Regions from separate parts of the Burkholderia sp. YHN3-13 genome, predicted to be linked through region 3. Evidence: riboswitches for the same ligand, from Rfam matches in the RefSeq annotation. Region 3 holds a riboswitch; each other region holds the start of a gene.
The links. A riboswitch is a leader RNA that binds a small molecule or an ion and turns the genes downstream of it on or off. The one in region 3 is predicted to bind cobalamin.

Region 1 (10,208 bases), on a different contig from region 3:
GCGCGCGATGTAGTCGGCCAGCGGGAAGCTCTGGAACGCGGGTCGCAATGCATGCACGGCCGCGTCGTTGGTCACGCCTTCGGTGAGGCGCGCGATCAGCGCGTCTCCATCGGGCGGCAGGTCGGCCAGCGTGTAGCCCGCGTCGCGCAGCGCCGCGAGCACGCGCAGCGCGGATGCCGGCGTGTCGAGCCCCACGCCGTTGCCGATCCGCCCTTCGCTTTGCGGGTAGTTCGCGAGAATCAGCGCAATGCGCTTGTCGGCGTTGTCGAGCGTGCGCAGCCGGCACCAGCCGCGCGCGAGCGCCGCGACGAACGCGATCCGCTCGGCGTCCGGCTGATAGCGCACGACGTCGACCTCGGTATGCGGGCAGCGATACGCGAGCCCCTTGAAGCTCACCGCACGCGTGACGATGCGCCCGTCGACTTCGGGCAGCGCGATATGCATCGCGATGTCGCGCGCATGCAGGCCCTGGTTGTCGGCCACCCACGCGTCGCGGTTGCCGCCGGACAGGATCACCTGCAGCACCGGTGCGTCGCCGGCGAGCACGTCGTGTTCGGGGCTGTCGATCGCGCCGGCCGCGAACGCGGTCGTGTTCAATACGAGCGCGACGCCGTGCGTGTCGCAAAGTTGCGTGATGACTTCGCGGCTCACCGCATCCTTCAGCGACGTCACCGCGATCGGCAACGGATTCAGCCCCTCGGCGATCAGTGCGTCGGCCAGCGCGTCGAACACGGCCGTGTTCGCGGCCTGCCAGTGCGCGCGATAGAACAGGATCGCGACGACGGGCGCGCCGGGCGTCCAGCGCGGCCGCCAGTCGTCGACGCTCGCGCGGTCGCGCGCCGGGTGATACAGCGCGGCGGCCGGCAGCGGGCGCGGCGGCTCGGGTTCGGCGCCGAAACCGAGCGTATGGAACGCGATGCTGCGCAGCAGCGCGTCGGCATTGTGCACGCCGCCCTCGCGCAGATAGCGCCACCACAGCCGGCACAGCGCCGGCGTGACGGTGCTCTTCGCGACGAGGTTCGGATCTTCCTGCAGGTCGCCCGAGAACATCGCGAGCTGCTGCCCGCGCTTCGACGCGAGCGACACGGCCTGCTCGATCCCGTACGGCCAGTACGCTTCGCCGCCGAGATGATCGATCACGACCGTCTTCGCATGACGCAGCACGTCATCGACGTAGAAATCGACGGACGCCGGCTGCCGCAGGAACGTGACGTTCGCGAGCCGCACGCTCGGGAACCCGGCCGGCAACCGCGGCACGACACTCGCGAGCAGCGACAGCGTCGTGTCGGCCGAACTCAGGATCACGATGTCGGCCGGCTGCTGGTCGATCCGGACGACGCCCTGCGTATCGTCGACGAAGCCGCCCGGCGTGGTGCGCAGCAGATGCATCGTGCGTTACGCCTGTTGCGGCTCGGCCGCGCACGCGGCGTCGAACGCGCGTTGCAGCGCGGCCGCGTCGAGATCCTCGCCGATCAGCACGAAGCGGCTCGCGCGCGTTTCGCCGTCCTGCCAGCGTCGGTCGAAATAGCTGTCGAAGCGGCGGCCGACGCCCTGGATCACGAGCCGCATCGGCGCGCCGGGCAGCGCGGCGAACCCTTTCGCGCGGTAGATCGTGTGCGCTTCGACCACGCGCTGCAGCGCGGCGATCGTCGCCTCGCGCGTGCCGGCGTCGCCGGACACGACCACCGAGTCGAAATCGTCGTGATGGTGATCGTGATCACCGTCGTCGGCCGAGCCGTGATGATCGTGACGCAGGTGGATCGTTTCTTCCGATGCCGATTCGAGGCCGAGCAGCATCGCGAGATCGAGCTCGCCGCGCGTCGCGCGAACGATCTTCACCTGCGGCGGGATCTCGTCGCGGATCGCGGTTTCGATCCGGGCGAATTCCGCGTCGCCGACCAGATCGGCCTTGTTCACGATCACCAGATCGGCCGACGACAGCTGATCGGCGAACAGTTCGTGCAGCGGCGATTCGTGGTCGAGATTCGGATCGGCGCGGCGCTGCGCGTCGACGGCCTGCGGGTTTTCCGCGAACTGGCCGCTCGCGGCGGCCGGCCCGTCGACCACGGTCACGACCGCGTCGACCGTGAAGCTGTTGCGGATCGTCGGCCAGTTGAACGCCTGCACGAGCGGCTTCGGCAGCGCGAGGCCCGATGTCTCGATCAGCACGTGGTCGATGTCCGCGCGCCGTTCGACGAGCGCCTCCATCACCGGGTAGAACTCTTCCTGCACGGTGCAGCACAGGCAGCCGTTCGCGAGTTCGTACAGCTGGCCCGACGCTTCGCCCTGCGCGCCGTCGGCGTCCTCGCAGCCGATGCCGCAGCCCTTGAGGATCTCGCCGTCGATGCCGAGCTCGCCGAATTCGTTGACGATCACCGCGATGCGGCGGCCCGCGGCGTGCTGCAGGATGTGGCGCATCAGCGTCGTCTTGCCGCTGCCGAGAAAGCCCGTGACGATCGTGACGGGAAGCTTGCGTAGGGTCATGGTAGGTCCGGTGTCGAAGAGGGAATCAGGACGGGATCGTCGCGTTGGCGGCGGCGAGGCCATTCATCGGGCGACGCGCAGGCAGACCGCCGCGCGATCCGCGCGAACAACCGCGCGACGGGCGGAACAACGAATCGGACATGGTGCTTCCTTGCGAACGGTCGACATCGTGAATGCCAACACGGCTGCCGCCGGCCCTGCCCGCGCCGCCTGCCGTTCGCCGTCCCGGCCCGGCGCGTTCGCGCGGGGGGCAGATCGGCGGAGGAAGCGGAACACCCCGGGCGTCGGGCCTGCTGCGGCCGTGGACGATGCGCCGCCTCCCCGCGGCGCTGAACCCCAACGTTTAGGCCGGTATCCGGGCTGGCGAACACGCCGCTTCGCCTTCCCGGATGCGCGCGGCATCCAGTGGCGGTCGTCCGCCTGCTCGCGGCAGGCGGCGAAGCGGCGCTGCATCGCGCTCGCGCGCGACACGTTCGCTTACCGTTGCGAGGGCAGCACAGGTTGGCTCGACTGCGGTGCAGGCAGGCTCCCTGTTTCCCGTTTAACTGCGCGCGCCGGAGCGGCACGCGCGAGCACCAAAACGCGTGCGAGTGTAGGCGGCGGGGCCGGGAGCGTCAAGGCGGCACGGGGCGCCGGACTGCGTTGCGCACCGCCGGCGCACCGTGCCGGAGGCCGGCCGTGGCCGGTTCGCGCGGGCGAACCGCTGTGCTATCGTATGCGCCGCGTTCGGTGCTCGCATGCGCATTCCGCGCATGCAGTTAAACGGGAAACAGGAGGCGGACGACCGCCCGGCCTGTGCTGTCCCCGCAACGGTACGCCGCCCGCGCGACGCGCTCCCCGCGCACGCGCCCAGGCCGCCCGCGATGCCACTGCCCTTCAGCGGGCGGGAAGGCTGCGGCCTGGCAAGCGGCCAGCCCGGATACCGGCCGACGCAAGGGGCGAGCCCGATGCTCGCCGAACGCCCGATCCGCGGGGGACGGATGGGGTGCGCATTCCGCCCGCGTCCGCGCGGGCTTCGTCCGATCCGTCATGCACTGCCTGCCCGCCGGCCGCCGATGTGCCGCCCGCCTGTTCCTTTCCACTGTTTCGACACGGTGCGTGCCGTGCCGCGTGCGATGAGCCGCGCGTGGCTCATCGGCGCCGGCCCCGGCGACGCCGACCTGCTGACGCTCAAGGCCGTGCGTGCGATCGGCGCGGCCGACGTGCTGCTCGTCGACGATCTCGTGAATCCCGACGTGCTGCGCCATGCACGCGCCGACGCGCAGGTCGAGCACGTCGGCAAGCGCGGCGGCCATGCGTCGACGCCGCAGGAAGCGATCGTCGCCGCGATGCTCGCGCACTTGCGGGCGGGCCGCAGCGTCGCGCGGCTCAAGGGCGGCGATCCGTTCGTGTTCGGCCGCGGCGGCGAGGAACTGGCCGCGCTGGGCGCGGCGGGTTTTGCGGTCGAGATCGTGAACGGCATCACCGCAGGCATTGCCGCGCCGGCCGCGCTCGGCATCCCGGTCACGCAGCGCGGCGCCGCACAGGGCGTGATCTTCGTCACGGGCCACGGCGCGGGCGCCGACGAGCCCGACTGGCGCGCGCTGGCGGCCACGCGCATGACGATCGTGATCTACATGGGCATCCGCCGGCTCGACGCGATCACCGCCGCGCTGCGCGGCGGCGGCCTGCCCGGCGATACGCCGTGCGCGGCGATCGAGCATGCGACCCGCCCCGAGCAGCGGCAGGTCCTCGCGACGCTCGACACGCTCGTCGAACGCGTCGGCGCAACCGGCATCGGTTCACCGGCCATCGTCGTGATCGGCCGCGTCGCGGCGCTTGCCGACGACCCGGCCGTGCGTGCGGCGCTCGGCGGCCGCGCATGATGCGCGTCGCGCTCGGCATCGGTTTTCGCGCGGGCGTCACGGCCGCGCAGCTCGATGCCGCGATCCGGGCGGCGCTGGCGCGTTACCCGGCCGCCGAACCGGCGCTCGTCGCGACGCTCGCCGACAAGGCGTGTGCGCGGGCGCTGCGCGTGCTGTGCGCGCGCCGCGGCTGGCCGCTCGTCGCGTTCGACGCGGCGCAGCTGGCGAGCCGTCCCGAACTGGCCGCGAGCGGCCCGTCGGACGCCGCGCTGGCGCGCTTCGGGGTGGCGGGCGTGGCCGAACCCTGCGCGCAGCTCGCGGCGCCGCATGGCCGGCTGCTGGGCCCCAAATCCATCCGGGACGGCGTGACGGTTGCCCTCGCCGGCCCGCTCTGAACCCTTTGTTTCGCTTTCGACAGGACGATTTCCGATGAAGACCGATGCCGAATCCCATCAGCGGATGACCGAACGCCGCCGCGCCGGCCACGAGAAGAAGCAGGCCGCCGCCACCCTGGAAAAGGGCCTGCTGATCGTCAATACCGGCAACGGCAAGGGCAAGAGCACGGCCGCGTTCGGCATGGCCGTGCGCGTGCTCGGCCACGGCATGCGGCTCGGTGTCGTGCAGTTCATCAAGGGCGCGCTGCATACGTCCGAGCGCGACTTTCTCGGCGCGGTCGCGGAGTGCGATTTCGTGACGATGGGCGACGGCTATACGTGGAACACGCAGAACCGCGACGCCGATATCGCGACCGCGCGCAAGGGCTGGGACGAGGCGCGCCGGATGATCGAGAGCGGCGACTACCGGATGGTGATCCTCGACGAGCTGAACACCGTGCTGAAGTATGAATACCTGCCGCTCGACGAAGTGCTCGCGACGCTCGCCGCACGTCCCGCTTCGGTGCACGTCGTCGTGACGGGGCGGCACGCGCCCGATGCGCTGATCGACGCGGCCGATCTCGTCACCGAAATGCGGCTCGTCAAGCACCCGTACAAGGAGCAAGGCGTGAAGGCGCAGCGCGGCGTGGAGTTCTGAGCGTGCCGGCCTGCCCCGCGCTGTTCGTCAGCGCACCCGCGTCGGGCCAGGGCAAGACGTCGGTGACGGCCGGTCTTGCACGGCTGCACCGCCGGCTGGGCCGCCGCGTACGCGTGTTCAAGACCGGGCCCGACTTTCTCGATCCGATGCTGCTCGAGCGCGCGAGCGGCGCGCCCGTGCATGCGCTCGATCTCGGGATGGTCGGCGAAACCGGCTGCCGCGCGCTGCTCGCCGATGCCGCGCGCGACGCGGATCTGATCCTGATCGAAGGCGTGATGGGGCTGTTCGACGGCACGCCGAGCAGCGCCGATCTCGCGGCCGCGTTCGGCGTCCCGGTCGTCGCGGTGATTTCGGCGAAGGCGATGGCGCAGACATTCGCGGCGATCGCGTTCGGGCTCGCCCGGTTCAGGCCGGCACTGCCGTTTCACGGCGTGCTGGCAAACCGCGTCGGCTCCGCGCGGCATGCGGAACTGCTGCAACAGGCGCTGCCCGGCGACCTCCGCTGGCTCGGACACGTGCCGGCCGATGCGGGCATCACGCTGCCGGAGCGGCATCTCGGCCTGCATCAACCGGCCGACATCGACGATCTCGATGCGCGGCTCGAGCGCGCGGCCGACGTGCTCGCGCGGACGGCGCTCGCCGAATTGCCGCCGGCCGTCGCGTTCGCGGCACCGGACGCCGCGGTGCCGCTGCCGCGCGCGCTTGCGGGCAAGCGGATCGCCGTCGCACGCGATGCGGCGTTCTCGTTCATCTATCCGGCGAACCTCGCGCTGCTGGATGCGCTCGGTGCGGCGGTGCGGTTCTTCTCGCCACTCGCCGACGAACCGGTGCCCGACGATTGCGACGCGCTGTTCCTGCCGGGCGGTTATCCGGAACTGCATGCGGCGACGCTCGCGGCGAATGCCGGGACCGCGCGGACGATTCGCACGCACGCGGCGGCCGGCCGGCCGATCGTCGCGGAATGCGGAGGGATGGTGTACCTGTGCGAATCGCTGACCGACGTGGACGGCGTGACGACGCCGATGCTGGGCGTGTTGCCGGGTCATGCGACGATGCAGCGCCGGTTCGCGGCGCTCGGCATGCAGCAACTCGAGACGCGCAACGGGCCGATGCGCGGCCATACGTTCCACTATTCGCGGTTCGCGACGCCGCTGGTGCCGGTCGCGAGCGCCGCGCGCCCCGACGGCGCGCCGGGCAGCGGCGAAGCCGTCTACCGCAGCGGCGCGATCGTCGCGACGTACATGCACATGTATTGGCCGTCGAATCCGGAGATGGCGGCGGCCCTGTTCGGCGGCACGGCATTCTGACGGAACAGCCTGCGTGCGTGCCGCGACGTCAGGGCTTTTCGCGCCCCGGCGCCTCCGAGCGCGACGTCCGGATCACGGTGCCGTCGGGCGAGAAATGCGCGTTGAACATCGCGTCGCCCGATACGCCGCCCTCGGCCCAGTGCCAGCTCCACACCTCTTCATGGCTCAACGCGTATTGCGCGACTTCGGTCGGTTTGCCGAGCAGTTGCCGCACGTCGTCCTTCGACATGCCGGGCACGACCTTCGCGATGTTGGCCGCGGTCAGCGCCTGCGTGATCGACACGAGCCGGCCGTCCGGCCCGAAATCGAGCATGTAGGTACGCGTGCCGTACGGGCCGCGCGGATACTCGAAGCGCTGCGAGCCATCGTCGCCCTGCCTGACCATCTCGGGCTTGCCCGCCTGGCGGAGCACGTCCTCGGTCGTCGAGACACCCGGCTGCAGTTTGCCGAACGCGAGCGGGTCGGGCTTGATCGAATTCACCGCGTCCGCCACCTTCTGGTCGTCACACCCGGCCGCCAGAACGCCCACCGCACAGGCCGTCAGCACGGTCAGAAGCTGTTTTCGCATGTCATTCACACCTGTATTCATCGAGCCAATCCGGCGTCGCGCGCAGCGTAGCACGCGACCTGTCCCGCCGATGTCAAGGAGCGTCAAATCCGAGCACATCCGTCGCGGCCGGAAAAGCTCATGCGAGCCCGGCAACGACGACGTTCGCGAAACCGCGTCACACCAGAAACGCCTCGGCCAGCTTGACCCAGTACGACGCGCCGGTCGGCAGCGCCGCGTCGTTGAAGTCGTAGCCCGGGTTGTGCACCATGCAGCCGCCCTCCCCGTCGCCGTTGCCGATGATCAGGTAGCAGCCCGGCCGCTTTTCGAGCAGGAACGCGAAATCCTCGCTGCCGGTGAGCGGCACCATCCCGTCGATCAGGTTTGCATCGCCGACCCACTCGCGCGCCACGCCGCGCGCGAACGCCGTCATTTCCGCGTCGTTGACGAGCACCGGGTAGCGGCGCTGGTAGTCGATCGTCGCGGTCGCGCCGAACACGGCGGCCTGCGCGTGGACGACTTCCTTGATGCGCGTTTCGAGCAGGTCGCGCACGTCGGGTTTCAGCGCGCGCACCGACAGGCGCATCTGCGCGCGATCGGGAATCACGTTCGGCGCGTCGCCTGCGTGAATCGCGCCGACCGTGACGATCGCCATGTCGAGCGGCGATACGTTGCGCGACACGATCGTCTGCAGCGCCAGCACGATCTGCGCGCACACGACGACGGGATCGATCGCCTTGTGCGGCACCGCGCCGTGGCCGCCGCGGCCTTGCACGTCGATGACGACGGTATCCGACGACGCCATGAACGGCCCCGGCAGGAAACCGAATTGGCCGGTGGGGAAGCCCGGCATGTTGTGCATCGCGAAGATCGCATCGCACGGGAACTGCTCGAACAGCCCTTCGTCGAGCATCTTCTTCGCGCCGCCGAGCCCTTCCTCGGCCGGCTGGAAAATCAGGTTCAGCGTGCCCGAGAAACGGCGCTCGCGGGCGAGATGCTTCGCGGCCGCGAGCAGCATCGCCGTGTGGCCGTCGTGGCCGCACGCATGCATCTTGCCGGCGATCGTGCTCTGGTACGGCAGCCCGGTCGCCTCGTGGATCGGCAGCGCGTCCATGTCGGCGCGCAGGCCGAGGCGCCGCGCGCCATCGCCCACCTTCAACTGCCCGACGACGCCGGTTCCGCCGAGCCCGCGATGCACCGTATAACCCCACGACTGCAACTGCTCCGCGACGAGGTCGCTCGTCGCGAATTCCTCGAAACCCAGTTCGGGGTGGGCATGAATGCGGTGCCGGATCTGGATCATTTCGTCGGCCAGGCCTGCGGGGATCACGCTGTGCGTCACGGTGTCGTCTCCTGAAGTACGGTGCGGAACATGCAGGCAACGATAGTCGATTCGACGGCAACCGGACAGACGGAAAGTCGTCGCGGTGGCAACCTGGAGTTGCCGGATGCGGGCACGACTCGCGCCGCAGGGGCCCGACCATCTGGACGACTGCCCGGCGTGCCGTCGACACGCAAAACTGCGCGCTTCACATCGATGGTTCGTATGAGAGGAAAGCGTGGCCGCTCATGTAGAGAAAATAGTGCCTTTACATCAAAGGCTTGCGAAATCCTGTTCACTTTTCGACGCTTGTACGTTTTTTGTGTGCGCTGATGCAAAAGTGAACAAGCGATCCTTCCTGATGCGCAAGAACACCACGCTCCCGAGGTCGAAACAGCACCTTCTCGACGAAGCCTGCCCTGCGTTCGGCCGCGCAACCCGGCGCTTCGATGCGCGGCCCGTGCGCGTGCCGACGCCGCGCGCCCGCGCCGTCACGGCAAGCGGAAAGTGTCAAAGAACGTATCGCGCTCGATCACCGTGAGCGCCGCGCGCTTGTGCGGGAAATCGAATTCCTTCAGCGTGTAGAACCCGAGCCGGTGCATGTACGCGATGTGCCGCACGTGATCGACGCGCGGCTCGCCGACGAGCCGCTGCGTGCGCGGTTCGTCGACGAACATGTAGTGCAGCACCCCGCTCCACCACGCATGCAGCTTGCCGGCGCTCTGGAAGCGCGAGTCGCCGATCAGCAGGTGCAAGCCGCGGTCGTAGTCGTGCGCGTCGTAGAACGGCGCGAGGCGGTCCTCCTTCGCCCAGTAGAACTCGAAATAGCCGAACGGCGTATCGTCGAAATAACCGATCATCGGGTGCATGTGCGGATCGGCGAGCCGCTCGGCAAGGTAGGCCGCGTGCTCGTCGCGCGTGCCGCGCTGGTCCCAGAAATGCGCGACCCGATCGAGGTTCATCCAGCCGCTGAACAGGTCCGCATGCGCGTCGACGTCGACGGTGCGCAGGCTGAAGGTCATCCCGACCTGCGGCATGTAGCGCGCATAGATCTCGCCGGCCGGCGACGGCGGGCGCACCGGATGCCGGTGGCCGTTCGTGATCGCGTAGCGCAGCGGCATCCCGCCCGACGCGGGCGCCTTCAGCCACGGCCGCGGGTTCTGCCAGAACGTCGTGCGCGACACGGCGAGCCGCAGCGTGTCGCCCACGACCTGCGCGCCGTCGATCACGCCCTCGCGCACCGCGCGCGCGACGTACGACTCGACGGCTGCCGCCTCCGCGCCGGCGAGCGGCACCGAAATCGTCGCGATGTCGTACCGCGTGTCGGTGTTGAACAGCGCGACGAACGCCGCGAGCAGCTCGTCCGGCGCACCGTCGGGCCGCCAGGCGTCGAGCGTGTGCTCGACGACCTCCACGGCCTGCCCCTGCGCGGCGCCGTCGAGCGCGGCAGCCACCTCGCCTGCGACGGCGTCGGCGGCACCGGCCGGTTTCGTCAGCGTGTCTTCCATCACAGTACTCCCGCGTCGTGGCGGTCGGCGAGGACATGCAGCCCCCGCTCGAGCGCCGGGAACAGGCTGCGCTGGAAGTTGTTCCAGCGCAGTTCGAGAATCGTGTCGTCCGGCGCGATCGGCGTGTCGAGCACGTCGCAGATCACCTCGCCGGAATCGATGCCA
Region 2 (10,208 bases), on a different contig from region 3:
GACCGCCTGTCGGAGAAGAACGTCGACTGGGCGTGGTACAGCGGCGCGTGGCAGTACGCGCTCGAGCATCGCGACACGGGCACCGTGCCCGATTTCCAGTACCACCACCAGCCGTTCAACTACTTCGCGAACTATGCGCCGGGCACCGAAGCCCGCCGCCGGCATCTGCGCGACGCGGGGCTCGGCGACGATCCGTCGACCAATCACTTCATCGCCGACATCGACGCGGGCCGCCTGCCGGCCGTCACGTTCTACAAGCCGCAAGGCAACCTGAACATGCATGCGGGTTACGCGGACATCGAATCGGGCGACCGTCACATCGCGACCGTGATCGACCATATCCGGCGCGGTCCGCAATGGGAAAACACGGTGATCGTGATGACGCACGACGAGAACGGCGGCTGGTGGGATCATGTCGCGCCGCCGGTCGGCGACCGCTGGGGCCCCGGTTCGCGGATTCCGGCGCTCGTGATCTCGCCGTTCGCGAAGCAGGGCTTCGTCGATCACACGCTGTACGACACAAACTCGATCCTGCGTTTCATCAGCCGCGTGCACGGGCTCGCACCGCTCGACGGCGTGGTCCTGCGCAACAACGCGTTCGCCGCACGCGGCGCGACGCCGCCGGGCGACCTGACGAACGCGCTCGACCTCGGCTGAAGGCTGGCGATAGTCTGCGACGAGAACGTGGGCGTCGCCGACTGTTTCGCGGCGATCGTTCACAGAGCCGGCAACCCGCGGGACGTACCCCGCTCGACCGCGAGCATCCGCGGTTGCCCGATGTCGCGATCTACACGGGGCGCGGCGACGTGCAACGCGCGGTCGACGAAGTCGTCGCGCATTGCAGCGCGCAGCAAGCGACGCGGATGCAAAAACGTCCCGCCGCCGGCGAGGCATGCCGGCGGCGGGACGTCAGCGCTGGTACGTCGATACGACGATCCGGATCGTTACACGCCGAGGCGCGCCTCGATCTTCTTCATCGTGTCGGTCATTTCAGCGGGCAAACGCAGCTTCAGCGTGTCGAACAGCGCCGCATGCAGCTTCAGTTCCTCGCGCCATTCGTCCGCGTTCATCGACGTCACCGCGTCGAACTGTTCGCGCGTGAAATCGAGGCCGTCCCAATGCAGGTCTTCATACGCCGGCGAGACGCCGAACGCGTGCTCGCCTCCGCCGCCCGTGCCTTCGAGACGATCGAGCATCCACTTCAGCACGCGCATGTTTTCGCCGAAGCCCGGCCACACGAACTTGCCGTTCGCGTCCTTGCGGAACCAGTTCACGCAGTAGATCTTCGGCAACGTGGCGCCCGCGGCTTCGAGCTGCTTGCCGAGCTTGAGCCAGTGCGCGAAATAATCGCTGACGTTGTAGCCGCAGAACGGCAGCATCGCGAACGGATCGCGACGCACGATGCCCTGCTGGCCGACCGCGGCGGCGGTCGTCTCCGAGCCCATCGTCGCGGCCATGTACACACCTTCGATCCAGTCGCGCGCCTCGGTCACGAGGGGCACCGTGGTCGAGCGTCGGCCACCGAAGATGAACGCGTCGATCGGTACGCCGGCCGGGTTCTCCCAGTCGTCGTCGATCGACGGGCACTGCGCGGCCGGCGCCGTGAAGCGCGAATTCGGATGCGCGGCCTTGCGGCCCGTCTCCTTGCCGATCTCCGGCGTCCACGGATTGCCCTGCCAGTCGGTCAGCTTCGCGGGCGGCGTATCGGTCAGCCCTTCCCACCACACATCGCCGTCCTCCGTCAGCGCGACGTTCGTGAAGATCACGTTCTTCGTCAGCGTCGCGATCGCGTTCGGATTCGTCTTCACGCCGGTGCCCGGCGCGACGCCGAAGAAGCCGGCTTCCGGATTGATCGCATACAGGCGGCCGTCGCGGCCGGGCTTCAGCCACGCGATGTCGTCGCCGATCGTCGTGACCTTCCAGCCGTTGAAGCCCTGCGGCGGAATCAGCATCGCGAAGTTGGTCTTGCCGCACGCGGACGGGAATGCGGCCGCGACGTGATACTTCCTGCCGGCCGGCGACGTCACGCCGAGGATCAGCATGTGTTCCGCGAGCCAGCCCTGGTCGCGGCCCATCGTCGACGCGATGCGCAATGCGAAGCATTTCTTGCCGAGCAGCGCGTTGCCGCCGTAGCCCGAGCCGAAGCTCCAGATTTCGCGCGTTTCCGGGAAATGCACGATGTACTTGACCGGGTTGCACGGCCACGGCACATCCTGCTGGCCCGCTTCGAGCGGATGACCGACGCTGTGCACGCACGGCACGAATTCGCCGTCCTCGCCGAGCACGTCGTATACGTCGCGGCCCATGCGCGTCATGATCCGCATGTTCACCGCCACGTACGGGCTGTCGGACAGTTCGACGCCGACGTGCGCGATCGGCGAGCCGAGCGGGCCCATCGAGAACGGCACGACGTACAGCGTGCGGCCGCGCATCGAGCCGCGGAACAGCCCGTTGAGCGTCTCGCGCATTTCGGCCGGCTCGATCCAGTTGTTGGTCGGGCCGACGTCGTCGCGCGAGGCCGCGCAGATGAACGTGCGATCCTCGACGCGCGCAACGTCCGACGGATCCGACTGCGCGAGATACGAGTTCGGGCGCTTCGCCGGGTTCAGGCGCGTGAGCGTGCCCTGGTCGACCATCGCCTGGCACAGCGCGTCGTATTCTTCCTGCGAACCGTCACACCACACGACGCGTTCGGGCTCCGTGAGCGCCGCGATGCGCGACACCCAGTCGATCAGCTTGCGATGTTTGACGAAAGCCGGTGGAGCGATCAGCGGCCCGTGCGTCGCTTCGGCCATGGTGTTTTGCGACATGGAAATGTCTCCAGATTATTGGGCGAGGATGGGGGATGCGGGCGAGCCTGCGAGATGGGGGATGCGATCGGCGCGCAGGTCGCAGCAACGCGCGACGCGGAGCACGCGCGCGGGGCGCGTGTCGATGCCGCGAGGCGGGCGAGAGGATGTGATGTCTCGTTAGAAGATGCGAACGCGAGTTTCGCCATGCATGCAACCTGCCTTACAACTTCCATGCCGGTCAGCATACCATCGCCGATATTGGGCGGGCGTTGCGTTGCAACAAGAAACAATTGTGACGATGCGCGGGTACATGCGTTGCCGGCAGGTCATGTCGGCTGCGCCGGTCCGAGCGCGGCCGGGGACGAATCGCACGAAACGTCCGTCGGGCAAGGGTTTGGTGAAAACGGAACAAATGGCCCGCTGGCCGCGCACATGAAAAACGCGCATGCAGGCCCGGCGAATTCGCGTTTTCGCTACTCAGGCAAACCCTGAATTAGGTTGCGCACACAAACATCCCGGTCGAATGCCCGGCGCACGCCCCTGCTCAAAACGGCGCGCCCGGCAATCCGGGGTAATACGCGCCCGCCGCCATCCCGTCGTCGACGGCCAGTCCGGCGCCGTTGCGATACGACACGTCATCACGCGCGAGGAACAGCGTCGCGCGCGATTTCGTCCGGCAAGCCGACACGCTGCAGCGGCACGTTCGCGACGTGTGGCACGGTCATCACGCGCGCGTCGCGATCGATACGCCGGACAATTTCCGCTACGTGCGGAACGTCGCCGTTCCAGCGCAACGTGGCTGACATGATGGACAGCTGCGGACGCTTCGTCGATTTCGACCAGATCGATGTAGTGGACGAGCCAGTACGTCTTGAAGGCCGTGCGCGGCCAAGGCGCGGGAATCGAGCGAATAAAAAAAAGCCAGCCCCGAAGGGCTGGCGTCGTGCTGCGGGACCGGCGATTACGAGAACTGGTTCATCGTGTTGTCCTTGCCTGCCGCCTTCAGCGCCGCTTCGCCGCTGAAGTATTCCTTGTGGTCGTCGCCGATGTCCGAACCGGACATGTTCTGATGCTTCACGCAGGCGATGCCCTGGCGGATTTCCTTGCGCTGCACGCCGGCCACGTAGCCGAGCATGCCCTGGTCGCCGAAGTATTCCTTGGCCAGGTTGTCGGTCGACAGTGCGGCCGTGTGGTACGTCGGCAGCGTGATCAGGTGATGGAAGATGCCGGCTTCACGCGACGCGTCGGCCTGGAACGTGCGGATCTTCTCGTCGGCGAGCTTGGCCAGTTCGGTCTCGTCGTACTCGACGCTCATCAGCTGCGCACGGTCGTAGGCCGACACGTCCTTGCCTTCGGCCTTCATCGCGTCGTACGCCTGCTGACGGAAGTTCAGCGTCCAGTTGAACGACGGGCTGTTGTTGTACACCAGCTTCGCGTTCGGGATCACCTTGCGGATCTCGCTGACCATGCCGCCGATCTGCGCGATATGCGGTTTTTCGGTTTCGATCCACAGCAGGTCGGCGCCGTTCTGCAGCGACGTGATGCAATCGAGCACGCAACGCGCTTCGCCCGTGCCGGCGCGGAACTGGAACAGGTTGCTCGGCAGGCGCTTCGGACGCAGCAGCTTGCCGTCGCGCTTGATGACGACGTCGCCGTTACCCAGTTGATCCGCCGACAGCTCTTCGCAATCGAGGAACGCATTGTATTGGTCGCCCAGGTCGCCCGGCGTGGTCGTCACGGCGATCTGCTTGGTCAGGCCGGCGCCCAGCGAGTCGGTACGCGCGACGATGACGCCGTCGTCCACGCCCAGTTCCAGGAACGCGTAGCGGATCGCGCGGATCTTCGCGAGGAAATCCTCATGCGGCACCGTGACCTTGCCGTCCTGGTGGCCGCACTGCTTCTCGTCGGACACCTGGTTTTCGATCTGGATGCAGCAGGCGCCGGCTTCGATGAACTGCTTGGCCAGCAGGTAGGTCGCTTCCGCGTTGCCGAAGCCCGCGTCGATGTCGGCGATGATCGGCACGACGTGCGTCACGTGGTTGTCGATCTTTTCCTGGATCGCGGCCTTGGCAGTCGCGTCCTTCGCCGCATCCAGCTCGCGGAACAGGCCGCCCAGCTCACGGGCGTCGGCCTGGCGCAGGAACGTGTACAGCTCGCGGATCAGCGCGCTGACCGAGGTCTTTTCGTGCATCGACTGGTCCGGCAGCGGGCCGAACTCCGAGCGCAGCGCGGCGACCATCCAGCCCGACAGATACAGGTAGCGGCGTTCGGTGCTGTTGAAGTGCTTCTTGATGGAGATCATCTTCTGCTGGCCGATGAAACCGTGCCAGCAGCCCAGCGACTGCGTGTACTTGGCCGGGTCGGCATCGTACGCGGCCATGTCGGCGCGCATGATCTTCGCGGTGTACTTCGCGATGTCCAGGCCGGTCTTGAACTTGTTCTGGGCACGCATGCGGGCGGCATACTCGGGACTGATGGCGTTCCACGCGCTGCCGTGGTTCTCCTTCAAGCCAGCCACTGCCTTGATGTCGTCTTGATATTGGGACATGTCTATCTCCTGGGAACGAAGCGCATTTGAGTAAAGGGTTCAGCGTGCCCGCTTCGTGTGACGAAGCGAACTGCATGGACTCAATATTAATCCTGTCCGGCGCGCTTTCGGCCAACTCTTATATAAGACATAAGATATAAATTTTCCTTGTTTTTCAATGAGATAGCAGATCGATTTTGCGATGCAAAACAAGTTTTCAAGCGGCGGAAAGGCGGCGCGACGGGAACTTCGCGGAGATTTCGCAATACGAAACGGCCTTTCGCAGTTGGAGAAAGACCCCGCACGGGCGCACCCGCTGTTGCCCTATCTCATGACAAAACGTCTATACTTGGACAATCCATCGATAGCGAGCGGCACGCTCGCTCCCCGCGCGCCGCGATGCGCGCCTTCCCGCCCGAAGCGACATGAACGACTCTCCCGTTTTCGACACGCTGTGCGATCTGCTGAATACGTCCGGTGCACGTTTCCGCGTGCTCGAACATCCGGCGGAAGGTAAATCCGACGTGATCGCCGCGATCCGCGGCACACGCCCCGAACAGGGGGCGAAGGCCATGCTCTGCACGTTCAAGGACGGCGGCGACGCGACCGCGCTCGCCGTGATCCCGGGCCACCTGAAGATCGACTTCCGCAAGGTTGCCGAGGCGGTTGGCCGCCGCAAGGCGACGCTCGCGTCGCCCGATGTCGCGGCCGCCGTCACGCGCTGCGTGATGGGCGCCGTGCCGCCGTTCGTATTCGACGCGAACGTCACGCTCGTCGTCGATCCCGCGCTGGTCGAACGCAACGCGGAGATCGCCTTCAACGCGGGCCGCCTCGACCGCTCGGTCGTGCTCGACTCGGCCGACTACGTGCGGATCGCCCGGCCGCTGCTGGCCGACATCACGCGGCCGGAAACGGCCGACGCCCCGTCGCCCCGGGAAAACGCATGAGCACGCGCCGCACGCCACCGTCGTCCGAACAGGCGTCGCTGATCGAACAGGTGCAGCGCATCGCCGAAGGGCTCGGCGAGATGTTCGCGCCGTTCACCGAGGTCGTCGTGCACGACCTGCGCACGCCGGAACACGCGATCCTCGCGATCCACAACAACCTGTCCGGGCGCGCGGTCGGCGATCCCGCGACCGAACTCGGCCTCGCCCGCATCGCCGACGACGATTTCCCGCAGGTGCTCGCGAACTACCCGAACCGCTTCGCGGACGGCCGCACCGCGAAAAGCACGTCGATCGGCATCAAGGATTCGACCGGGCGCTACGTGGCCGCGCTGTGCCTGAATGCGGATGTCACGCTGTTCCGCGGCTTCCAGGGCATGCTGAACCAGTTCTGCCGCACGGACGGCGAGGCCGTTGTCGACACGCTCGATCCGGCCGGGGCGGACGCGATCCGGCAGCGCATCGACGCGTTCGCGACGCGCCTCGCGACGACGCCGCGCGAGTTGAAGACCGACCAGCGCCGCGAGCTGCTGCAGACGCTGAAGGCCGACGGCTTCCTCGAGGTGCGCCGCGCGATGGAGATCGTGTCGCAGCATCTCGGCGTCTCGCGCGCGACCGTCTACAACGACGCGAAGTGACGCGGGGCCCTGCTTTCCAGTTGACTGACCTTTCCGACTCTCGAGCAACCATGAACTCTCCGACCCTCCCCACGTACGACGACGTCGCCGCGGCCGCGGCCCGGCTCGAAGGCCATGCGCACCGCACGCCGGTGATGACGTCGCGAACGATCGACGAAGCGCTCGGCGCGCAGGTGTTCTTCAAGTGCGAGAACCTGCAGCGCATGGGCGCCTTCAAGTTCCGCGGCGCGTTCAATGCGTTGTCGCGTTTCAACGCCGAACAGCGCCACCACGGCGTCGTCGCGTTCTCGTCCGGCAACCATGCCCAGGCGATCGCGCTGTCGGCGCGCATCCTCGGTATTCCCGCGACGATCGTGATGCCGCAGGATGCGCCGGCCGCGAAGATGGCCGCGACGCGCGGCTATGGCGGCAACGTCGTGACCTACGATCGCTACACCGAGGACCGCGAGCAGATCGGGCGCGATCTTGCCGAACGGCACGGGCTCACGCTGGTGCCGCCCTACGACCATCCGGACGTGATCGCCGGCCAGGGCACGGCGGCCAAGGAACTGTTCGACGAAGTCGGCCCGCTCGACGCGGTGTTCGCGCCGCTCGGCGGCGGCGGGCTGCTGTCGGGCACCGCGCTGTCGACCCGCGCGCTGTCGCCGCACGCGAAGTTGTACGGTGTGGAACCCGAAGCCGGCAACGACGGCCAGCAATCGTTCCGGTCCGGCGCGATCGTGCGGATCGACACGCCGCGCACGATCGCCGACGGCGCGCAGACGCAATACCTCGGCAACCTGACGTTCCCGATCCTCCGCCGCGACGTCGACGACATCCTGACCGCGACCGACGCGGAGCTGATCGACTGCATGCGCTTCTTCGCCACCCGTATGAAGATTGTCGTCGAGCCGACCGGCTGCCTGGCGTTCGCCGCCGCGCGACGGATGAAGGACGCGCTGCAGGGCAAGCGCGTGGGCGTCGTGATCAGCGGCGGCAACGTCGATCTCGAGAACTTCTGCGCACTGGTGTCGACGCCGGCCTGAGCGTCGCGGCGCACATGAACATCCTGTCATCCGTGCGCCATGGCACCTTCACGACGCGTTAAGTTTCGCGCCCTAGACTGATGACGTTGCCCGCAGTCAGTCGCGCAGTCAGTCGTGAAGGAGCCACCATGAACACGCACGCGATCGTCGCCGCCGCCCTGGCGGTCGCCTCCCTTCCGGCGTTCGCCCAACCGGGCGCGACGTCATCCGGTTTCCCCGCCGCATCGCCGCACGACGTCGTCGCGCAGGCGATGCACCGCTCGCCCGGCGCGTTGCCGCACGCCGGCTTCGTGCTCGCGAAGATCGATCAGAACAATACGCCGCCCGATCGGGGCGGCGACCCGGGCGGCCGCGCGCACGCCGGCACGCACATGTAACGGCGCGCGCCGGGCGCCGCTGCCGCGCCCGGCCCCGCCGGCAATCAGAACGCCGGCAGCGACGGATCGCGTGCGGCGAGGATGTCGTCGGTGCGGGCTGTTCCGCGATCTGCAGCTGTTCGGCTGGCCGATCGTGCAACCGCGGCGACCGACCGGCATGCGGCTCGGCGATCCGCGCCGCGACAACGCTGTGCCGCTGCCCGGGCTGCTCAACGCGCCGGCTGACGTCGACCGGACAACCTACGGTTTCGCGTTCGATACGACGCGGCTCGCATGCCGCTTGCTCCTCCCGATTCATCAGACGAGAAACGCGACACCAACACACAAGCGAAAGGATTCGGAAAGCGCTTGCCGGAGAATGACGTTTTTTCGCACCCTCGCGCGGCGCGGCAATTGACGTGCGGGAGCGCACGCCATTACCCTTGCGCGCTGATGGTTCCCAGCGATGGGATCAAAAGGGAACGCAGGACGGGCAACGACTCGAATCTGCGGCTGCCCCCGCAACTGTGAGCGGCGAATCCGTGCCACTGCGCGCCACTGGGAAACCGGGAAGGTCCGCACGGATGACGACCCGCGAGCCAGGAGACCTGCCATCGACCCGAGGTCCAGCAGCCGCACCGGGCGGGGTGTCCCGATGCGCAAGCGCCGCCGTTGGCGGTCGCCCGTTGCATGGACGACCCGACCTCAGGATCCGTCAGATGTCCTTCGTTCCCGAATCCGCTTCCCTGCCGGAAGCGTCGCGTCGACACGCCGTCGGCATGCGCAACCTGCCCGCCCTTCGCTCGCGACCGCCCTACGCGCCACACGCTTTCTCTCGCTGTCTGATGAACCTTCGTTACCTGCTCGCCACATCCGCCGCCACCGCGCTGCTCACCCCGCTCGCCCATGCCGCCGGCGATACCGCGCTCCAGCCGCCCGCCCAGCCCGCGGAAGGCGCCGATCTGCCGACGATCAGCGTGACCGACACGCGGCACCTGCCCGAATCGTTCGACCGGCGCTATGCGTCGACGCAGGTGCTTACGCGAGAAGATCTCGACCGGCTGTCGTCGACCGACCCGAGCATCACGCAGGCGCTCGCGACGCTGCCGGGCGTGACCGTCTCGCAGAGCGGCGGCCCCGGCTCGTCCGCGTCGGTCAGCATCCGCGGCTCGTCGGCCAGCCAGGTCGCCGTGTTCATCGACGGGATCCGGATCGGCTCGCCGACCACCGGCATCGCGCCGTGGGCCGACCTGCCGACCGACGCGTTCGAACGCGTGGAAGTGATTTCGGGCCCGGCCGCCGCATCGTTCGGCAGCAACGCGATGGGCGGCGTCGTGCAGCTCTTCACGCGCCGCGCCGCCAACCGGCCGAACCAGACCACCGTGTCGTTCGGCGGCGGATCGAACAAGACGTTCGACACGCAGTTCCGCACGTCGGGCACCCTGCCGTCGACAGGGCCGCTGGCCGCGCTCGGCGGTGTCACCTACTCGCTGGGGCTGCACGACTACAACACGGCCGGCATCGATGCGACGCGGCCCTTCTTCTACGGTCACGAAGCCGGCCGCAATCCGTATCACGCGCAGGATCTCGATGCGCGGCTCGGCTATGCGCGCGACAACTGGTCGATCTCGACGTTCGCGCTGTATCACCGCTCCGACCTGTCCTACGACAACAGCGGCTATGCGAATCGCGAGCTCGATCACCAGCTGACGACCGGCATCGCATTTCATCTCGACATCACGCCCGATACGCAGTTCGACCAGTCGTTCGGTTATGCGAACGACCGCCAGTTCATCTACGCGGACAACCCGGCCCTCGCGACCGACCAGATCAATTCGCAGCGCATCAGCACGTCGACGTCGCTGACCCATCAGGCGCACGGGTTCCGCCTGTTCGGCCTGCCGCTGTCGGGCGAAACGAAGCTCG
Region 3 (10,208 bases):
AGCTATGCGACGCAGTTCCTGTCGCTCGACCGGTCGATGGTGCTGCATTGCATGACGATCGTCGCGGTGCTGCAGTTCGTCGTGCAGCTCGCCGCCGCATTCCTCGCGCAACGCTTCGGCACCACGCGCGTGCTGCTGATCACCGGCGCATGGGCCGCGCTCGTCCCGTTCGTGATGCTGCCGCTCGTGCACATGGGCACGCCGCTGTCGATCACGGTCGGCGTCGGCCTCGCGACGCTGGCGGAATCGGGCTACTACGCGGTCGTCGCGGGCTTCGTCAGCGGCATCTTCGTCGCGCGGATCCGCTACACGGCGATCTCGATCGCGTACCAGGTGTGCGGCGCGCTCGCCGGCGGCCTCACGCCGCTCGTGGCGACCATCATTGCGCAGAACACCGCGCCGCAATGGTGGCCGCTGGCGCTCCAGTACACGGGTGCGGCCGTGCTGTCGTCGCTGTGCGTGTGGCTGATCTCGCGCCGCGTCGGCATCGACGATGTCGGCGCGCCCGGCAAGACGAACGCGGCGCTGCCGCGCGGCGTGCGCACCGCGTAGCGTCCGCACGACGGGCAGGCGCTTCGCCTGCCCGTTTTTCATCGGGCGGCGCGTCGCACCGCCCGCTGCTTTCCCCGCCCTTGATTGCCTGCCGCAACGGCGTCGCGGCAGGCACGCGCACGCGGTCGCATCGAACGACCGCGCGACCCTGGAGACATTGCCGTCATGAACCGCCCCGACACCCTCGACGTCGGCCGCGCCGAACCGGCCGGCCTCACGATCGAGCACCATTCGATCGACTACATCCCCGAACACGAACGCCATGCGAAGCTCGCCAGCCAGGGCCCGTTCTGGTTTCTCGGCAACTTCCATTTCTTCACGATCTCGATCGGCTTCGTCGGGCCGGGCATGGGCCTGTCGGCGGGCTGGACGACGCTTGCGGGCGCGCTCGGCATCATGTTCGGCACAATCTTCATGGCGTTCCACGGCTCGCAGGGGCCGGAGATGGGCCTGCCGCAGATGATCCAGTCGCGCGCGCAATTCGGCTATCGCGGCGTGATCGTCGCGCTGCTCGCGACGCTGTTCGTGTTCGTCGGCTTCAATGTCGTCAACGTATCGCTGATGGTCGACGGCGTGCACAGCGTATTCGGAATCGACGGCGGCTTCGTCGCCGTCGCGGCCGTGGCAACCGGCGCACTGCTCGCGATCTACGGCCACGACCTGATGCACCGGACCTTCACGTGGGCGCTGATCGCGACGCTGCCGCTTTATGCGCTCGTCACGCTCGCGCTCGTGTTCGGCCATGCGGCGCCGCCCCATGCCGCCGTTGCGCCGGCCGCGCCGGGCTTCAACGGGATCGCCTTCGCGACGCAGTTCGCGATTGCCGCGAGCTACAACATCTCCTATGCGCCGTACGTGTCGGACTATTCGCGCTATCTGCCGAAGCACACGAGCCGCGCGAAGCTGATCGCCGTGATCTTCGCCGGCGCGTCGCTGTCGGGCACCTGGATGATCGGCCTCGGCGCATGGCTCGCGCAGAAGCTGCACGCGGCCGATGCGCTGGTCGCGATGAACGACGTCGGCTCGTCGCTGGTGCCGGGCCTCGGCAAGCTGATCGCGATCGTGTCGCTGGTCGGCTTCCTGCCGATCATCGCGCTCAATGCATACAGCGCGATGCTGACCGTCCTGACCGCCGCCGATTCGATCGTGCCGATCCGGCCGACACGCCGCGCGCGCGTCGCGTCGATCGTCGCGATCAGCACGTTCGTGCTCGCCTGCGTGTTCGCGATCCGCGGCAACGGCATCGCACTGCTGCAGACGTTCCTGACGCTGATGCTCTACTTCCTCGTGCCGTGGACCGCGGTGAACCTCGTCGATTACTTCTTCGTGCGGCGCGGCCGCTACGCGATCGCGCACTTCTTCACGCCGGACGGACTCTACGGCGCGTGGCAGCCGCGCGGCATCGTCGCGTACCTGGCCGGCTTCGCCGCGATGGTGCCGTTCTTCTCCATCTTCGATGCCGAAGCGAACCGCGAGGTCTTCGTCGGCCCGTTCGCACGCATGCTGGGTGGCGTCGATATCGCATGGCTCGTCGGGCTGGCCGTCGCGGGTGCCGTGTATGCGGTGCTGTCGCGTTCGCTCGATCTCGAACGCGAACGACGCGTGATCGCCGACGCACGGTCTCCCGAAACGCTCGCCGACACGCCCCGTCACGAACACGCGTGACGGCGCGCGCGGCGCATCGCGGCGCGCAGGTTGCCTGCCGGGTCATCGATCCCGGCGGCAAGCGCGCAGCATGCGCTACGTTACCGCGCCTGGGCGCGCAACGTCTTCGCGGCGGCGACCATGTTCGTCAGCGCCGGAATCACCTCCGCCCACTGCCGCGTTTTCAGCCCGCAATCCGGGTTCACCCACAGGCGTTCCGCCGGAATCCGTTCGGCCGCCTTCTTCATCAACCCGACGATATGATCCTGCGTCGGGATGTTCGGCGAATGGATGTCGTACACGCCCGGCCCGATTTCGTTCGGATACCTGAAATCGTCGAACGCGTCGAGCAGCTCCATGTCCGAGCGCGACGTCTCGATCGTGATCACGTCCGCATCCATGTCGGCGATCGACGCGATGATGTCGTTGAACTCCGAATAGCACATGTGCGTGTGGATCTGCGTATCGTCCCGCACGCCGTTCGCGGTGATGCGGAACGACTCGACCGCCCACTTCAGGTATTCGCCCCACTGCGCGCGGCGCAGCGGCAGCCCTTCGCGCAGCGCGGCCTCGTCGATCTGGATCACGCGCACGCCGGCCTTCTCGAGATCGAGCACTTCTGCGCGGATCGCGAGCGCGAGCTGGTAGCACGACACCGAGCGCGGCTGGTCGTCGCGCACGAACGACCAGTTGAGGATCGTCACGGGGCCGGTCAGCATGCCCTTCATCGGCTTGTCCGTCAGCGACTGCGCGTACGTGATCCATTCGACCGTCATCGCCTTCGGGCGGCTGATGTCGCCGAACAGAATCGGCGGCTTCACGCAGCGCGACCCGTACGACTGCACCCAGCCGAACTGGCTGAATGCATAACCGTCGAGCTGCTCGCCGAAGTATTCGACCATGTCGTTGCGTTCGGCTTCGCCGTGCACGAGCACGTCGAGTTCGAGCGATTCCTGTTCGCGGACGCTGCGTTCGATCTCGGCCTGCATCGCCGTGCGGTAGCCGGCTTCGTCCAGCGCGCCGGCCTTGAACCGGCTGCGCGCGTGGCGGATTTCGGCGGTCTGCGGGAACGAACCGATCGTCGTCGTCGGGAAGGCCGGCAGGTTCAGGCGCGCCGACTGCTTCGACGCACGCTGCGGATACGGGCTCGCGCGGTTGCCGAGCTGCGCATCGATACGCGCGATCGCGGCCTTCACCGCCGGGTTGTTCACACGCGGCGAGCGGCGGCGCGAAGCGATCGCGGCGGCGTTCGCGGCGAGCGCCCCGGCCACCTTGTCGCGGCCCTCGTTCAGCGCGGTCGCGAGCACCTTCAGCTCATCGAGCTTCTGCAGCGCGAACGCGAGCCACGAACGGATTTCCGCATCGAGCTTGTCCTCGCTCGCCAGATCGACCGGCACGTGCAGCAGCGAGCACGACGGCGCGAGCCACAGGCGATCGCCGAGCTGCTTCGCGAGCGGCTCGAGCCAGTCGAGCGTCGCATTCAGGTCCGTCTTCCAGATGTTGCGGCCGTTGATCGCGCCCACCGACAGCACGCGTTCGGCCGGCAGCTCACGAACCAGCGCGTCGATTTCGGCGCGGGCGTTGATCGCGTCGACATGCAGGCCGTCGACCGGCAGCGACGCCGCGAGCGTCAGGTTGTCCTGAAGCTGGCCGAAGTACGTCGCGAGCAGCAGCTTGATGCGGCGCGTTTCCAGCACCGCGTAGACGGTGCGGAAGGCCTGGCGCCATTCGGCATCGAGTTCGGTCACGAGAATCGGCTCGTCGATCTGCACCCATTCGACGCCCTGCGCGGTCAGCGTGTCGAGCAGCGCGCCGTACACGGGCAGCAGCTTCGGCAGCAGCGCGAGGCGATCGGAATCGTCCTTCGCCTTGCCGAGCCACAGGTACGTGACGGGGCCGAGGATCACCGGCTTCGCGTTCACGCCCTGCGCGGTCGCCTCGGCCAGTTGCCGCAGCAGGCGCGACGGATCGAGCGAGAAGTTCGTGTCGGCGTGGAATTCCGGGACGATGTAGTGGTAGTTCGTATCGAACCACTTCGTCATTTCACCGGCCGCGACGCCGCCGCAGCACGCCGCGTGTTCTTCAGCCGATTGCGCCGACCGGCCGCGCGCGACGCGGAAGGCGTTGTCGAGCGCGTCACCGTGGAAGTCCTGCACGCGCTTCGGCAGATTGCCGAGCGTGAAGCTCATGTCGAGCACCTGGTCGTAGAACGAGAAATCGCCGATGGGCGCCAGGTCCAGGTCGCGCTGGTCGTGCCAGTGGCGCCGGCGCAGCTCGGCGCCGAGCGCCTTCAGCGCGTCGCGCGACGATTCGCCCTTCCAGTAGCGCTCGAGACCGAACTTGAGTTCGCGCTTCGCGCCGATGCGCGGGAAACCGAGATTGTGTGTCGTGACCATGAAGCTGCCGTCCAGAGAAAAATTGAAGATCCGGCAGTCATCATAGGGATTTCAACACATGAAATAAAATGGCATTATTTCATTCATCCATCAAATTTGTTCATGCATTCATTGCGTGACCCCCATCCATGCTGGAACGATTCCATCTCGTCGTCATTCGTGAAGTCGAGCGCCAGGGCTCGCTGACCGCGGCCGCCAATGCGCTGCACCTCACGCAATCGGCGCTCAGCCATACCGTCCGGAAGATCGAGCAGCAGCTCGGCACGCCGATCTGGGACCGCGAAGGCCGCGGCCTGCGGCTCACGCAGGGCGGGCACTACCTGCTGAAACTGGCGAACCGGCTGCTGCCGCAGTTCGAACTCGCCGAGGAGCGGATGAAGCAGTACGCGAAGGGCGAGCGCGGCACGCTGCGCATCGGGATGGAATGCCACCCGTGCTACCAGTGGCTGCTGAAGGTCGTGTCGCCGTACCTGTCGCGCTGGCCCGACGTCGACGTGGACGTGAAGCAGCGCTTCCAGTTCGGCGGCATCGGCGCGCTGTTCGGCCATGACGTCGACGTGCTCGTGACACCCGACCCGTTGAACAAGCCGGGGTTGCGCTTCGATCCCGTGTTCGATTACGAGCAGGTGCTGGTGGTCGCCGACTCGCACCGGTTCGCGAACGCCGACTACGTCACGCCCGAGCAGCTGACCGACGAGATCCTGATCACGTACCCCGTCGAAACCGACCGGCTCGACATCTACAACCAGTTCCTGACGCCGGCCGGCATCGTGCCGAGGCGGCACAAGTCGATCGAGACGACCGACATCATGCTGCAGATGGTGGCGAGCGGGCGCGGCGTGGCCGCGCTGCCGAGATGGCTGGCCGACGAGTACGCCGACCGGATGCCGGTCGTGCCGGTCAAGCTCGGCAAGAAGGGAATCGCGAAGCAGATCTTCCTCGGCATCCGCGAGGCGGATGCATCGATCGACTATCTGGCCGCGTTCGTCGCGCTGGCGCGCGAATCGACGTGGAGCGCGCCGCGCATGCTGCGCTAGGCGCGCTCGTCCGGCATGCGCGTCAGGTGGCGCGCATCGCGATGCGTTCGCTGCGTTCGACCCAGGCGCCGAACAGCAGGCCGATCGTCGTCCACATGATCGCCTGCATCCCGAGCGCGGCGACGCGGAACTTCCACAGCAAGGCAGCCGGGAATGCGGCCGGTACCTCGTCGAACGACGGCAACCCCAGCTGCACGGCCGCGATGATCGCGACGAACACGAGGCCCGCGACGATTGACGCGTTCCATTGACCGAGCTTCGCCAGCAGGTGGCGGCGCACGCCGACCGAGAACACCATCGTCGCGATCGAGATCGCGATCATCAGGAAGAACAGGCCCGTGCGCTGGCCGATCGTATCGGGGTCGCCGACCGCCGGCGGATTGGCCGGGTACTTGATGTTCGGCACGATCACGAGGGCGATGAACGCCCCCAGCGCGAGCCACGCGGCGAGTTGCCGTGCCGGCAGGCGGCCGCCGCGCCCGTACGCATAGGCAAAGACCAGCGAGAACAGTCCGCCGAAAGCCGCGCCATAGGTCACGACGCCCGTCAGCAGGCCGAGGCCGGCCTGGGTGTGGCGGCTGACCAGTTCGACCTCGTGATCGTGATCGTGCCCGGGCTCGTCGCCCTTGGCGGCATCGAGTTTTTCTTCAAGGGAGATCGCCCGATCGACTTGCGGTTCGCCGACGATTTTCGCGAAACCGAACGTGATGAGGCCCGCGGCGATGCCTGCGAGCATCCCGCGCATGAGCAGCTTTCCGACCATCGTGTGCTCCGCGTCAGTGGCAGGGAAAGCCGAGCAGATGGCGGCCGTCGTGGACGAACTCGTGGACATACATGCCCGGCACGAGCGACGTCGCGCCTTGTTCCGCGCCGACGAAATACAGGGCGAGCAACAGGATCAGGCCGACGAATACGGCCCAGGGCAACAGTTCACGGACGGGGATGGGGGCCGGCACGACCGCCGGCTTCAGCACTGCTTCGCTCATGGATGCACCTCAGGGGAATCGCGCCCCGACAAATGATGGATGGGTACGAAGGCAGGTCTGGCTTCCGGGATCGTCGATTCTCCGGTTACAGTGGCGCGACCGCGCCGGAATTGCACCGGCTTCCGCGTTTCGTATCGGGCGAATTGTACGCGCGAACGGGCGCGTATTGAAGTGATCGCGCGGTGACAATCACGTCCCGTTCCGGATCATCCGACCATCGACATGACCCTGCATGCCTCGCTGCGCCTGATCGCACACGCATCGACCCGGGCGATGCGCACCGGCACGTTCCCCGACGACGATCCGCTCGACGCGCGCGGGCTCGCCGAAGCTGCCGCGTGGCGCGGCCGGTGGTCACGCGCCGGCGGATCGCTCGTCGTGCTGTGCAGCCCTGCATGCTGTGCGCGGCAGACCGCCCATGCGCTCGGGCTGCGCGCCGACGTCGACGACGCGCTGCGCGACATCGACTACGGCAACTGGCGCGGCAAGCGCCTGAGCGACCTCGCACGCGATCTGCCGGGCGAACTTGCCGCGTGGATCGGCGATCCGTCCGCCTCGCCGCACGGCGGCGAATCGTTCGCAGCCGCCGCGCATCGGGTCGGCACATGGTTGAACGCGCTGCCGCCCGGTCGCGACGTGATCGCGATCACGCACGCGCCGCTCGTCCGCGCGGCCCTCGCGCATGTGCTGCGGATGGATCCGGCGGCGGCCGTGCGTCTCGACATCGCGCCGCTGTCATGCACGACGTTCGCCGCTTCGCCGGACGGCTGGTCATGGGTCGCGCCGGATGACGACCGACGCGATGCCGGTGCGTCAACCACCGTTGCGCCCACTATGTGAGCGATCAGGGCGATGCAGCGCCGAGCATTCGGCCAATCAGCTTACATCCCGTAAGACACGCCGTTCGTGGTCCCGACTGTCATCAAACTGACTGCTGGTCACCGCTAGGATCGGACGCGGTTCCCTCACGAGATGCCGTCATGAATCAACCTGCTTCGTCCGCCCCGAACAACGCCGGCTCCATCGAACGTACCAGGCAGATCGGCTATGCCGTGTTCCTGCTGGTGCTCGTGCTCGGCGCCCTCTATATCGGCACGCACCTGTTCGACGATCTGTCGCCGGTCCGCGAAGGCTCGCTGTTTCCGTACCTGTTGCTCGGCGCGGCATTGCTGATCGCGCTCGGCTTCGAATTCGTCAACGGCTTCCACGACACCGCGAATGCGGTCGCCACCGTGATCTATACGCATTCGCTGACGCCGAACGTCGCGGTGATCTGGTCGGGCATGTGGAACTTCCTCGGCGTGATGGTCTCGAGCGGCGCCGTCGCGTTCGGGATCCTGCAGTTGCTGCCCGTCGAGCTGATCCTGCAGGTCGGCAGCGGCGCGGGCTTCGCGATGGTGTTCGCGCTGCTGATCGCCGCGATCGTGTGGAACCTCGCGACCTGGTATTTCGGGTTGCCCTCGTCGAGCTCGCATACGCTGATCGGGTCGATCATCGGCGTCGGGCTGATGAACCAGCTGATGCACGGGCCGTCCGGCACGAGCGGCGTCGACTGGGGTCAGGCGCTCGGCGTCGGCAAGTCGCTGCTGGTCTCGCCGATCGTCGGCTTCCTGTGCGCGGCGCTGCTGCTGCTCGTGCTGAAAGCGCTCGTGCGGATTCCCGAGCTGTACAAGGAGCCGCCGAAGGATCAGCCGCCGCCGTTCTGGATTCGCTGCCTGCTGATCCTGACCTGCACGGGCGTATCGTTCGCACACGGGTCGAACGACGGACAGAAAGGGATGGGCCTCATCATGCTGATCCTGATCGGCACGGTGCCGACCGCGTATGCGCTGAACAAGGCCGTCACGCCGGCCGAATCGCAAACCTTCGTGGCGGTCGCGAACCAGGCGGCCGCGACGTTCGGCAAGTACACGAACGGCGTCGCGCCGTCCGCGAACCCGCGCGCCGACGTCGAGCACTACGTTCAGCATCGCGAACTGACGCCCGCCGTGCTGCCGGCCGTGCAGCAACTGTCGACGTCGCTCGCGACCGCGGTCGGCGCGTCGGGCTCGATGGCGGCCGTGCCGCAGCGCGACGTCGACAACGTGCGCAACACGATGTATCTCGTCTCCGAAGCCATCCGCCTGATCGAGAAGTCCGGTCAGCCCGCGTTCGCCGCCGACGACAAGCTCGCGATCGACAACTATCGCAAGCAGCTCGACCACGCGACCAAGTTCATCCCGACCTGGGTGAAGGTCGCCGTCGCGATCGCGCTGGGCCTCGGCACGATGGTCGGCTGGAAGCGGATCGTCGTGACCGTCGGCGAAAAAATCGGCAAGCAGCATCTGACGTATGGACAGGGCGCATCGGCCGAACTCGTCGCGATGCTGACGATCGGCGCCGCCGACGTGTACGGCCTGCCCGTGTCGACGACCCACGTATTGTCGTCGGGTGTCGCGGGCACGATGGCGGCGAACGGCTCCGGACTGCAATGGAGCACGGTGCGCAGCCTCGTGCTCGCGTGGGTGCTGACGCTGCCGGCGTCGATCGCGCTTGCCGGCGGGCTCTACTGGTTGTTCCGGTCGCTGGCTTGATTCGGGTTGCGACGGGTGGCCGGTATCAGCCGGCCGCCTGTCATGGAAGATTCACCGCTCGCCTCCGCGCCTCTCCGCACCGATCCGCCGCAGCGTTCGAATGTCCGTGCGCGCACCATGCCGTCCCCTCCTCGTTCCGAATTGAAGCGCAAGATCTGGAGCGCATCCGCACACGAACGTCGTTAGACTGGGTTCGTCGACTTTCTCCGTGGCCGCAACCATGCACGCAATGCTTCCGGGCGTTTCGCGCGACCCGGCGCCACATCGCTGACGAACCGAGGGACGCCCGTGAACATCGCCGATCTGCAACCTGCCATCGCATCGCCGGACATCGCGCGACGCGTCGACACCCTCGACTGGCCGACTGTCGGCGCCGAACTCGATCGGTACGGATGCGCGCATGTGCCGGGCCTGATTTCGACGGACGAGTGCGATGCGCTCGCGGCGCTGTATCCGCGGGATGCACTTTATCGTTCACGCGTGGTGATGGCGCGGCACGGGTTCGGTCGCGGCGAATACAAGTATTTTGCGTATCCGCTGCCAGCGGTCATCGCCGAGCTGCGCGCGACGCTCTACCCGCATCTCGCGCCGATCGCGAATCGCTGGAACCAGGCACTCGGGATCGACGTCCGCTATCCGAAAGACTCTACGACCTTCCTCGATCGCTGCCACTCGGCGGGACAGACGCGACCGACGCCGCTGATCCTGCAATACGGTCCCGACGACTACAACTGTCTCCATCAGGATCTCTATGGCGAGCACGTGTTTCCGCTGCAGGTCGCGATCCTGCTGTCGGCGCCGGGCCGCGATTTCACGGGTGGGGAATTCGTGCTGACGGAACAGCGGCCGCGCATGCAATCACGCGCGGAAGTGGTGCCGTTGATGCAAGGCGACGCGGTGATTTTCGCCGTGCATGGCCGGCCCGTGCAGGGGACGCGCGGCGTCTATCGCGTCAACCTGCGCCACGGCGTGAGCCGGATTCGCAGCGGCCACCGTCACACGTTGGGCCTCATCTTTCAC

Region 1: linked by a shared signal. The riboswitch ahead of cobA (uroporphyrinogen-III C-methyltransferase) and the one ahead of AC0KUR_RS08245 (CbtB domain-containing protein) in region 3 are both predicted to bind cobalamin.
Region 2: linked by a shared signal. The riboswitch ahead of AC0KUR_RS14460 (TonB-dependent receptor domain-containing protein) and the one ahead of AC0KUR_RS08245 (CbtB domain-containing protein) in region 3 are both predicted to bind cobalamin.

What each region holds. Positions count from the first base shown of each region.
Region 1 is NZ_JBVVNQ010000008.1:73,065-83,272, forward strand. It holds gene cobN (cobaltochelatase subunit CobN) at 1-1,389, opposite strand, end outside; gene cobW (cobalamin biosynthesis protein CobW) at 1,396-2,484, opposite strand; cobalamin riboswitch at 2,814-3,079, opposite strand; cobalamin riboswitch at 3,194-3,429, shown strand; gene cobA (uroporphyrinogen-III C-methyltransferase) at 3,540-4,349, shown strand; gene AC0KUR_RS19450 (cobalamin biosynthesis protein) at 4,346-4,723, shown strand; gene cobO (cob(I)yrinic acid a,c-diamide adenosyltransferase) at 4,758-5,360, shown strand; gene AC0KUR_RS19460 (cobyrinate a,c-diamide synthase) at 5,363-6,667, shown strand; gene bamE (outer membrane protein assembly factor BamE domain-containing protein) at 6,696-7,235, opposite strand; gene AC0KUR_RS19470 (M20 aminoacylase family protein) at 7,393-8,556, opposite strand; gene AC0KUR_RS19475 (GNAT family N-acetyltransferase) at 9,027-10,043, opposite strand; gene AC0KUR_RS19480 (formyl transferase) at 10,043-10,208, opposite strand, start outside.
Region 2 is NZ_JBVVNQ010000005.1:93,739-103,946, forward strand. It holds gene AC0KUR_RS14420 (acid phosphatase) at 1-657, shown strand, start outside; gene AC0KUR_RS14425 (phosphoenolpyruvate carboxykinase (GTP)) at 945-2,810, opposite strand; gene AC0KUR_RS14430 (hypothetical protein) at 3,431-3,598, opposite strand; gene AC0KUR_RS14435 (isocitrate lyase) at 3,754-5,340, opposite strand; gene AC0KUR_RS14440 (YbaK/prolyl-tRNA synthetase associated domain-containing protein) at 5,745-6,266, shown strand; gene AC0KUR_RS14445 (helix-turn-helix transcriptional regulator) at 6,263-6,901, shown strand; gene AC0KUR_RS14450 (threo-3-hydroxy-L-aspartate ammonia-lyase) at 6,952-7,926, shown strand; gene AC0KUR_RS14455 (hypothetical protein) at 8,055-8,303, shown strand; cobalamin riboswitch at 8,720-8,912, shown strand; gene AC0KUR_RS14460 (TonB-dependent receptor domain-containing protein) at 9,128-10,208, shown strand, end outside.
Region 3 is NZ_JBVVNQ010000002.1:757,495-767,702, forward strand. It holds gene AC0KUR_RS08220 (MFS transporter) at 1-552, shown strand, start outside; gene AC0KUR_RS08225 (purine-cytosine permease family protein) at 718-2,217, shown strand; gene metE (5-methyltetrahydropteroyltriglutamate--homocysteine S-methyltransferase) at 2,298-4,592, opposite strand; gene AC0KUR_RS08235 (LysR family transcriptional regulator) at 4,721-5,629, shown strand; gene AC0KUR_RS08240 (CbtA family protein) at 5,652-6,392, opposite strand; gene AC0KUR_RS08245 (CbtB domain-containing protein) at 6,406-6,615, opposite strand; cobalamin riboswitch at 6,649-6,787, opposite strand; gene AC0KUR_RS08250 (histidine phosphatase family protein) at 6,838-7,455, shown strand; gene AC0KUR_RS08255 (inorganic phosphate transporter) at 7,596-9,188, shown strand; gene AC0KUR_RS08260 (2OG-Fe(II) oxygenase) at 9,477-10,208, shown strand, end outside.